Regions from separate parts of the Pyruvatibacter mobilis genome, predicted to be linked through region 3. Evidence: predicted binding sites of a transcription regulator. Region 3 holds the regulator's gene; each other region holds the start of a gene.

Region 1 (3,275 bases), 860 kb from region 3:
TCAGGCTGTGGTCCTTGCGCTGGAACTGCTCGATGTCCTCGCCGATGGCGCGCGCTTCTTCCTCGCCGTCCCACACGCCCTTGACGGTAACCTTCTCGCCCTCATTCATCTGCGTCCACAGGGTCTTGCCGAGGCGGCCCTGATTGGCGGTGATGAGGCCGGACGCGGCCTGCAAAATATGCGGCGTCGACCGGTAGTTCTGTTCAAGGCGGATGACCTTGGCGCCGGGGAAATCCGTTTCGAATTTCAGGATGTTGTCCACCTCGGCGCCGCGCCAGCCATAGATCGACTGGTCGTCGTCGCCCACGCAGCAGATGTTCTTGTGTCCGCGCGCCAGCAGCCGCAGCCACAGATATTGCGCCACATTGGTGTCCTGGTATTCGTCCACCAGGATGTATTTGAAGCGGTTCTGGAAATCCTCCAGCACCTCCGGGTGCTCCTGGAAGATGCGCAGGTTTTCCACCAAGAGGTCGCCGAAATCGACCGCGTTCAACGTCTTCAGCCGCTCCTGATAGGCGGCGTAGAGTTCCGCGCCCTTGCCGTTGGCGAAGGCAAAGCCCTCACCCTTGGGCACCTGGTCAGGGCCAAGCGCCTTGTTCTTCCAGCCGTCGATGAGGCTTGCCAGCTGGCGGGCGGGCCAGCGCTTTTCATCGATGTCAGCGGCCTGGATCACCTGCTTCATCAGCCGGATCTGGTCATCCGTGTCCAGAATGGTGAAGTCCGAGCGCAGCCCGGCCAGTTCCGCATGGCGGCGCAATATCTTTGCGCCCAGCGCGTGGAAGGTGCCGAGCCACTGCATGCCCTCCACCGTGCCGCCGATCAGCGCGCCGATGCGCTGCTTCATCTCGCGGGCGGCCTTGTTGGTGAAGGTCACAGCCAAAACCTGGCTCGGCCAGGCGCGGCGGGTGTTGAGCAGATGCGCGAGCCGCGTGGTCAGCACCCGCGTCTTGCCTGTGCCGGCGCCCGCCAGCACGAGCACGGGGCCATCAAGCGCCTCCACGGCTTCGCGCTGGGGATCATTCAGATTTTCAAGGTAAGGCGCAGGCGCAGCCACGCCCGCCGCCGCCCGTTCGGAAATAGAGGGCCCGCGCGCTGCTTCCTCTTCAGGAATGTCGCCAAGGTCGAATGGATCGCTCATCAGAATCGGGAACTTAGCATGAACATGCACGCACGCCATGGGAAAGGCTGCGGGATTTGAGGGTCAATTTGAAGCGGGGCGCGGGGCGTGCCTCAGAGGCGACCCGTGCCCGCCACCTCAGACAGACCCTCCGGTCAAGCCGGAGCGACAGCGGTGGAGGGGGCCGAGCTTTCATCCCCCTCTCCCCTTGCGGGAGAGGGAGGGGCCCGCTGCGTGAGCGGTGGGAGGGTGAGGGGGTGGGCGGTGTCCAGCACACCAGCCGCACAGGCCCGCAAGCGCTGTCCCCCTCACCCGGTGCTGCGCACCGACCTCTCCCTCCAGGGGAGAGGTGACTTTTCCTGGGGCCGCATACAAATCCGCTTTCCCTCCGGCTTGACCGGAGGGCCCATGGGAGGTTGGCGGACGCATGGCGGATGCGACGGTCATATGCCTGACCACCTGCCTCACAGAAGAACAGTGCCCGCCGCCTCAGACAGACCCTCCGGTCAAGCCGGAGGGAAAGCGGTCGAGGGGGGCGGAGCTTTCATTCCCTCTCCCCTTGCGGGAGAGGGAGGGGCCCGCCGCGTGAGCGGTGGGAGGGTGAGGGGGTGGACGGGGCTCATCACACCAGCCGCACAGACCCGCCACCACGCCACCCGGCAGCAGGCTCAGCTGTGCTCCTCCCGCGACGCTTCCACCAGTGCCTCGTTATAGGCGCGCAGGGCGTCGGTATGATGGACGGTGCCGACGATTTCCAGCTGTTCAGAGGGCTGCACCACGGGCAGGGTCTCGTGCTGGGATGACTCGAACAGCGCCAGGGTCTTCTCCAGGCTGTCGCCGGTGAACAGGCGCTCGTCGTCCTCGTCGAGGGTCTGCAGCGGGGTGTTGGGGTCTTCGGTCACCCGGCGCATGAAGTCCTGCACCAGCACCGTCTGCAGGATCTGCCAGCGCGGGCCACCATAGAGGTTGAGGCCGCGGCGCTCCAGCTGCCACTGGAAGAAGCTCTTGCCCAACAGGCCCTGGGTCAGGGCGGTGGCGATGGAGATCGACACCATCAAGGCGATGGTCATCTCGTAGCCGCCGGTCAGTTCGAACGCGATCAGCAGGGTGGAAAGCGGTGCGCCCAGCACGGCACCTGCGACGGCCCCCATGCCCACCAGCGCATAGACCGCGTGGGACGAGAAGGCGATGTCCGGCACCGTGTAGCTGAGGATGAGGCCGAAGGCGCCGCCCGCCATGGCGCCCAGATAGAGCGACGGCGAGAACACCCCGCCGCCGAAGCGGCTGGCGATGGTGAGCGACGCGGCGATGATCTTGGCAATGACGAGGGAGACGAGCAGCGTCAGGCCGAATTCCCCCTGCAGGGCCGCATCGGTGGCCGCATAGCCCACCCCCAGCACCTCGGGGAACCACAGGCCGATCAGCCCCAGCCCCAGCCCGCCGACAACCGGCCGCAGCCAGAGCGGCATGGTGATGCGGCGGGCGAGGTCATCGGTCTTCATCGCCGTCTGCATGAAGCCGATGGCGACCAGCGCCGAGATCACCCCCAGCGCGGCAAAGGCGGGAAAGTCCGCAAGGCTGGTGATCATGTAGTCCGGCAGCACGAAGGCGGGGGACGCTCCCATATGAAAGCGCACGATGAGGGCGCCGATGACGCTGGCAATGACGATGGGGCCGGATGCGCGCAGCGCGTAATGGCCCAGCACCACTTCCAGGGCGAACAGGGCTCCGGCGATAGGGGCGTTGAAGGAAGCGGCCACAGCCGAGGCTGCGCCCGCCGCCAGCAGGGTGCGCATATGGGTGGGGGTGAAGCCGAAGCGCTGGGCGAGGAAGGAACCGAGCGCTGCGCCCAGATGCACGGCCGGGCCTTCGCGGCCGGTGCTGGCCCCGCCGCCTAGGGAGATGGCGGAGATAACCGCGGCGCTGAGGCCACGCCAGATCGGCAGCCGCCCGGCACCGATGGCGCGGGCTTCGATCACATCGGCAATCGCCTCCGGCCGCTGGGTGGGGTGGATGTAGGTAAGCCACAGGCCGACAACGAGGCCGGCAAGCGTCGGCCCGGCGATGATGATCCAGGCCGGCGTTTCCTGCAGCAGGCGGAACAGGTTCTCCTCCGCGTCGCCGATCCACAGGAACTGCACACCGCCGATGGCGAGGC
Region 2 (3,275 bases), 690 kb from region 3:
GCGTCGGGTCATTGCGCGGCACGAGCGGTGCCGAGGCCACGGGCTCGTGGCCCTTGCCTGCAAAGAAATCGAGAAACGTCTGTCGGATCTCGTTGACGCTCGCCATGACTTACAACCTGCATTCAAGTGGACTGGACGGAAGCGGCTCCGGGGATTCGCCCCGGCCCGCGACGGCCCAATATATAGACATTTATACAGACAAAGGGCGCATGGAAGCTCCATGCGCCCTTATGACCGGGATGTGTGACCTGCCGGTCAGACATCTGTTATCGCAAGCGGAAACCCGCGTCGAGCCTGCGGCCCGGCATTACACGGCTTCTTCCGCCCCGCCCTCTTCATCGGCGGTCATTTCCTCGCCCGCCAGCTCGGCGACCACGCCGGCCTCGGCCCGCACCTTGTGCTCAATCTCGTCGGCCACATCCGGGTTTTCGGTCAGGAACTTCTTGGCGTTTTCGCGCCCCTGGCCGATCCGCTGGCTGTCATAGGAGAACCAGGAGCCGGATTTCTCCACCACGCCCGCCTTGACGCCGAGATCCAGCAATTCGCCGGTCTTGGAGATGCCCTCGCCATACATGATGTCGAACTCCACCTGCCGGAAGGGCGGCGCCACCTTGTTCTTGACCACCTTTACGCGGGTCTGGTTGCCCACCACCTCGTCGCGGTCCTTGATCTGACCGATGCGGCGGATGTCGAGGCGCACGGAGGCATAGAACTTGAGCGCGTTGCCGCCCGTCGTCGTCTCCGGGTTGCCGAACATGACACCGATCTTCATCCGGATCTGGTTGATGAAGATGACCATGGTGTTGGACTTGGAGATCGAGCCCGTCAGCTTGCGCAGCGCCTTGGACATCAGCCGCGCCTGCATGCCCGGCTGCATGTCGCCCATATCGCCTTCAAGCTCGGCGCGCGGGGTCAGCGCGGCCACGGAGTCGATCACCAGCACGTCGATGGCACCCGAGCGCACCAGCGTATCGGCGATTTCCAGCGCCTGCTCGCCCTCATCCGGCTGCGAAATCAGCAGCTCGTTCACGTCCACGCCCAGCTTGCGGGCATAGACCGGGTCCAGCGCGTGCTCGGCGTCGACGAAGGCGCAGATGCCGCCGCGCTTCTGGGCTTCGGCCACCGTGTGCAGCGCCAGCGTCGTCTTGCCCGAGGATTCAGGCCCGTACACCTCGATGATGCGGCCGCGCGGCAGGCCGCCGATGCCCAGCGCGATATCAAGGCCCAGGGAACCGGTTGAGATCGATTCGATCTCGACGACCTGCCCTTCCTTGCCGAGCTTCATGATCGAGCCCTTGCCGAAGGCGCGGTCAATCTGGCTCAGGGCCGCTTCCAGCGCTTTCGACTTGTCCATGTCCCGATCCTTCAACTGCACTACGTTTTCAGCCATGTGCCACCCCTTATGTCAGAGCCCCGGAGCCGGGGCAATGAGAACCGGAAAAGCCGGTCGCCTGCCGTGATTGGGGTTAATGTACACATTTTGTTCGCACCAGCAAGCGCTTTGGAGAACATCCATCAAGGTATTGAAATAAAAGCACTTATCAAAACATGTTCGCACAGCGTTCACGGCCGGTTTCGGCGAATCCCGCCCGCGCCCGCCGTCAGCCGTCGACAAGCGCCGGTATCTCGATCGTGAGCGGGACGGCATCGGCCTGTGCCCGCACCGAGTCGAGCCGCTCCGGGGCCGTCAGCAGCCCGCGCAGGCAGAAATCCGCGGTCGCCCGTGCCTGCGCTGCGGCGGGGATGTCCTGCGCCATCTCGCCGGCCAGGATGCTGGTTTCCGACAGCTGAAACAGCTGCTCCGCCGCCAGCGACGGATGCGCCACCGCCAGCGCGCCGGACATGCAGCCCTCGGCGATCAGCCAGTGATAATGCACCACCAGCCCCTCGCGCACTGCCTGCGCCGGGGCGAAATCCGGCAGCCGCAGTTCCGGCAGGTAGAACAGCGCCGCCTGGTCCCGGTCGGCTGCCGCAACCACGCGGGTTTCCTCGTAGATGCTTTTGTAGAGCGCCACCTCCGCCGGCAGGTCGAGCTGGCACAGCGCCTCGTAAAAGGTCCCGGACGGGCCCGCCGCATAGGCGATCATGTCGTTCAGCAACCCCGCCTTGGAGCCGAACAGGTGAAACAGCGAGGCGGGCGACGCCTGAAGCGCCCCGGCGATCATCCGGATGCTGGTGCCCGACACCCCGTGCTGCGCCACCAGCCGCGCCGTCACCACGAACACCTCTTCGCGGGTGAGATGCGGCCGCCCGTCGCCTCTCGGACGTCCAACGGGACGTCCGGGGGGACGTCCCCCCTTCCGGCCTGATTTTCCGCTCTCGCTCACCATGCCCCCCTCATACAGCCCGCGGGGTTGATGGTCTATTTTATTTCAACTGGTCTAAATAATTGACTCTGCCCACGCGCCCTGCCTACCCTGACGGTCAGTGACCCCACCCCGGAGCCTGCCGACCATGACCGCGTCCCCGCCCCTTCTTGCCCCTGAAGCCACCGCCCGCGCCCGCGCGCCCCTGGCCTCGGCGGCCACCCTGCCGCCGCAGGCCTATCGCGACCCGGCCATCTTCGCCGCCGAGCGCGCATGCCTCTTCGCCTCGGCCTGGCTCCCCCTCGCCCGCCTCGACCAGATCCCCGAACCCGGCGACTACATCGCCATGGACCTGATGGACCAGCCTGTGCTGGTGGTGCACGGCATGGATGGGGAGATCCGCGTCCTCTCCAATGTCTGCCTGCACCGCGCAGCGCCCCTGGCGGAGCCCGGCCCCGGCCACCGGCGGCTGTTCAGCTGCCCCTATCACGCCTGGAGCTATGACACCGAAGGCCAGCTCATCCGCGCCCCGCTGATGGACGGCGCCGACCATTTCGACACCCGGAACTGCCGCCTGCCGCAGCTCCGCTCCGAGATCTGGCAGGGCTTCATCCTCGCCACCCTGGACGAGACGGCCGCCCCCTTCGCCCCGCAGGTCACGGGCTTCACCGATTATGTGGCGCCCTATCGCCTCGATGACATGGCCATCGCCCGCACCCTGGATTTCCCCGGCCACTGGAACTGGAAGGTGCTGGTGGAGAATTTCATGGAGGCCTATCACCACATCGCCACCCATTCAGCGACGCTGGAGCCGGTGTTCCACGCCCGTGACTCCCACATCCCCGACAATGACGGCCAGCCCTGGTCGATCCTCCACATGCCGGCCGCCGATGTCTCCGGCCCGCATCCCGAGGGCACCCTCCCAGGCCTCACCGACGCCCAGGCCCATGACCTGCTGGCCACGGTCCT
Region 3 (3,275 bases):
TGCGCCTGCCGGACGGCACGCTCACCCTCAGCAGCAGCCGGTCCGGCAGCTTCAGCGGCGAGGTGTGGCTGCGGCGGGACGCGGACCGGCGTGATGTGGGCGAGGCAGCGGGCGCATTCAGCTGTGACGGACAGGGCTGTGTGCGTGACCATCCGCTGCTGGGCACGGTGAGCCTGGCGCGCAACTGGCAGGCCGCGATGGAAGACTGTCAGCAGGCGGATATTCTGGTGACACCGCTCTACATGCCGCGGCGATGCGCGGCCCCTCTCATCATCGACAGAGGCGTGCTGTCGCGCCGGGGGGCACAGGCGCTTTACCTGGAGGAGGGCGGACACGGGGACGGGGGCCAGCGCCTGCGCCTGCGCGTCATCGCCGCCTGCGATCTTATCGGCGACCGGCCCTGGTCGCACTGTGCACCGCGCAAGTCCTGGGACCCCGGGCCATACTTCCGCCGGAAAGGCGGGTGAGCCTTGTCATCCGCGTGGACCCGCAGGGGAGAAGACCCATGGCACTGTTTTCCTGGTTTCGCCGCCGCACGCCGCCGCCGCCCCAACTGACAGGCGATCCGGCCCACGACATGACGCAGGTGCTGCTGCGCATCGAGGCGCATCTCAGCGACCTCTCGGACCGCTCCCGCCAGCTCGAAAAACTGGACCGGCGCCTGCAGGGAATCGAGACAGCGCTCAGGCAGATCTAGACCGCGTCCCGCCGCCATTGCCGGAGGGATAAGACCACACACTGTCATTCCGCGACGTGATCGCGGAATCCAGGGAGGCTCACTCCGGCCGTGCAGAGGGGCTCTGGGCCCCGCGATCAGGTCGCGGGGTGACGCTTGGGGAAAGACCAAAGAGCAGGCGCGAGCGCTGTGCCCACGTCGGAAGCGAGTGGGCCCTCCGGTCAAGCCGGAGGGATGCGGGTGGGGGCGTGGGGAACGGCTGTGCCTGCGGGGTTAGTAGCGCCGCATGAGGCCCACGAGTTTGCCCTGAACCTTGACCCGTTCGGACGGGAAGATGCGGGTTTCATAGGCCGGGTTGGCGGCTTCGAGTGCGATGGTGTCGCCCTTGCGGCGCAGGCGCTTCAGGGTGGCTTCCTGCTGGTCGATCAGCGCGACGACGATCTCGCCGGAGCCGGCGGTGTCGCAGCGCTGGATGACCACGATGTCGCCGTCGAAGATGCCGGCGTCGATCATCGAATCGCCCTTCACCTCGAGCGCGTAATGCTCACCGGAGCCGAGCAGGCTGGAAGGCACGCCCACATGGTTGCTGTCATCCTGCAGCGCCTCGATGGGCGTACCGGCAGCGATGCGGCCCACCAGCGGCAGGCTCAGGGCGTCGCCCCCTTCAGGCACGGAGGTGTGATTGTCCGGCACGCGGGCGGGTTCGGACAGGCTGCCCTGGATCACGCTGGGCGAGAAACCGCGCTTGGCGGGTGCGCCCCTGCCCTGAGGTGCCGCGGATTCAGGCAGCTTCACCACTTCAAGCGCCCGTGCCCGGTGCGGCATGCGGCGGATGAAGCCGCGCTCCTCAAGCGCCGTGATCAGCCGGTGGATGCCGGACTTGGACCGCAAATCCAGCGCCTCCTTCATTTCATCGAAGGAGGGGGACACGCCGGTCTCCCGGATACGCTCGTGGATAAAGGTCAAAAGCTCGTGCTGCTTGCGCGTCAGCATGCCTCAATGTCTCCCGCAATCCCCGCCGGATGCCAAAGCGGCTGCTGACGCAGCCTGCCCGGCGGGCCTGTGATGCGACCGGGCAGCGGACTGCCCGGCATATGCCCCGGCTGCCCGCCCGCATGCGGCGCTGCCGGAAGGTTGCGGTTTCGTTCGCAAGTTGATGCAAATCAGAACAAAACCAAAACCCTGCAAATGTTCTAGTTTGGTTCTCAAAACCCGTCAAGCGCTAAAGGCAGGACGCGGAACAGGCAAATGAGATGGCGCGGGGAAGGCCGGGTATCAGCCGGCGTCGCGGGTGAAGTCGCCGGACTTGCCGCCGGACTTGCTCAGCAGGCGGACATCCGAAATGACCATCGTCTTGTCGATGGCCTTGAGCATGTCATAGAGCGTGAGACAAGCGACGCTGGCGGCCGTCAGCGCCTCCATCTCGACGCCGGTCTGCCCGGTCGTCCGCACGGTCGCCGTCACGTTGACCGCGTGGTGCTCCGGGTCCGGATCGAAATCCACCGCTGCCTTGCTGACGGGCAGGGGATGGCACAGGGGGATGAGGTCGCTGGTGCGCTTGGCAGCCATGATGCCGGCGATGCGCGCGGTGGCAATGACATCGCCCTTGGGCGCGGTGCCGTCCACCAGCGCGGCGAAGGCCGCGGCCGACATGGCGATACGCCCGCCGGCCACGGCCTCCCGCTTGGTGACGGCCTTTTCCGAGACATCGACCATGGCCGCGTTGCCGCGGGCGTCGAGATGGGTCAGGCCGTCTTTTGTCATCCGGGAGATGCTCCTGGCGTCAGATGTCCCGCCGCATGACGCAGCGATGGGTGAGGCCGACTTCCGCTTCGTGGTTGGCCACGAGAATAAGAGCCGGTGTCAGCTCGGTTTCCGCGAGGATACGAAATCCCGCCGTCTCGTAAAACGGCGCATTCCACGGGACATTGGTGAAGGTGGACAGGGTGACGGCCTCAAGCCCGCGCGCCTTTGCTTCGGCGGCCACCGTCTCCACCAGCGCCCGGCCAAGCCCCTTGCCGCCGTGATCCGGGTCCATGCCCAGCTCATAGAGGTGAAGCGCGTTGTCGAGCACACCGCAGATCGCAAAGCCCACCGGCACGTCACCGGGACCGGCCATCACGAAGGCGAGGCCGAGCCGGACATGGGCACGATAGGCATCTGTGGAATGGGGGGGATGATCCGTGACCGCGGGGTGCGGGCTGTCGCCGAACAGCACAGCGGCGCGGTCTTCAAGATCAGGAAGGAGCCCGGCCTCGTCCATGCGGGCCTGGCGGATGGTGTAACCGTCGGGGAGAGAAACTGATGCTATGGATCTTATCCTTTCTTCAGGGGCGCCCGGTAAGAAGGGCGCGTGTGGCTGCGGCAACATCCTGCTGCCGCATCAGACTTTCGCCGACCAGATAGGCACGCACGCCTGACCCGGCAAGGCGGAGAATATCATCATGGTCGGCGATACCGCTCTCGCCGACAATCAACCTGTCGTTACCGATGCGCGGTGCCAGCTCCTCGGTGGTGGCAAGCGTCGTCTCGAAGGTGCGCAGATTGCGGTTGTTGATGCCGATCATTCGGCAATCCAGCTTGAGCGCGCGGGTCAGCT

What was found. Region 3 encodes LexA, which represses DNA repair genes until DNA is damaged. Its sites were predicted from a motif close to TGTTCNNNNTGTGTTCNG; they were not measured.
Region 1: the regulator LexA is predicted to act here: its motif matches at 1,146-1,163, upstream of HG718_RS03310 (ATP-dependent helicase).
Region 2: the regulator LexA is predicted to act here: its motif matches at 1,471-1,488, upstream of recA (recombinase RecA).

What each region holds. Positions count from the first base shown of each region.
Region 1 covers NZ_CP051630.1:714,774-718,048, forward strand. Annotated here, with positions in the region: gene HG718_RS03310 (ATP-dependent helicase) at 1-1,138, opposite strand, end outside; gene HG718_RS03315 (chloride channel protein) at 1,786-3,275, opposite strand, start outside.
Region 2 covers NZ_CP051630.1:887,175-890,449, reverse strand. Annotated here, with positions in the region: gene alaS (alanine--tRNA ligase) at 1-106, opposite strand, end outside; gene recA (recombinase RecA) at 308-1,390, opposite strand; gene HG718_RS04110 (TetR/AcrR family transcriptional regulator) at 1,602-2,330, opposite strand; gene HG718_RS04105 (aromatic ring-hydroxylating oxygenase subunit alpha) at 2,455-3,275, shown strand, end outside.
Region 3 covers NZ_CP051630.1:1,574,506-1,577,780, reverse strand. Annotated here, with positions in the region: gene HG718_RS07515 (ComEC/Rec2 family competence protein) at 1-467, shown strand, start outside; gene HG718_RS07510 (hypothetical protein) at 506-697, shown strand; gene lexA (transcriptional repressor LexA) at 950-1,669, opposite strand; gene moaC (cyclic pyranopterin monophosphate synthase MoaC) at 1,952-2,440, opposite strand; gene HG718_RS07495 (GNAT family N-acetyltransferase) at 2,460-2,939, opposite strand; gene trpC (indole-3-glycerol phosphate synthase TrpC) at 3,004-3,275, opposite strand, start outside.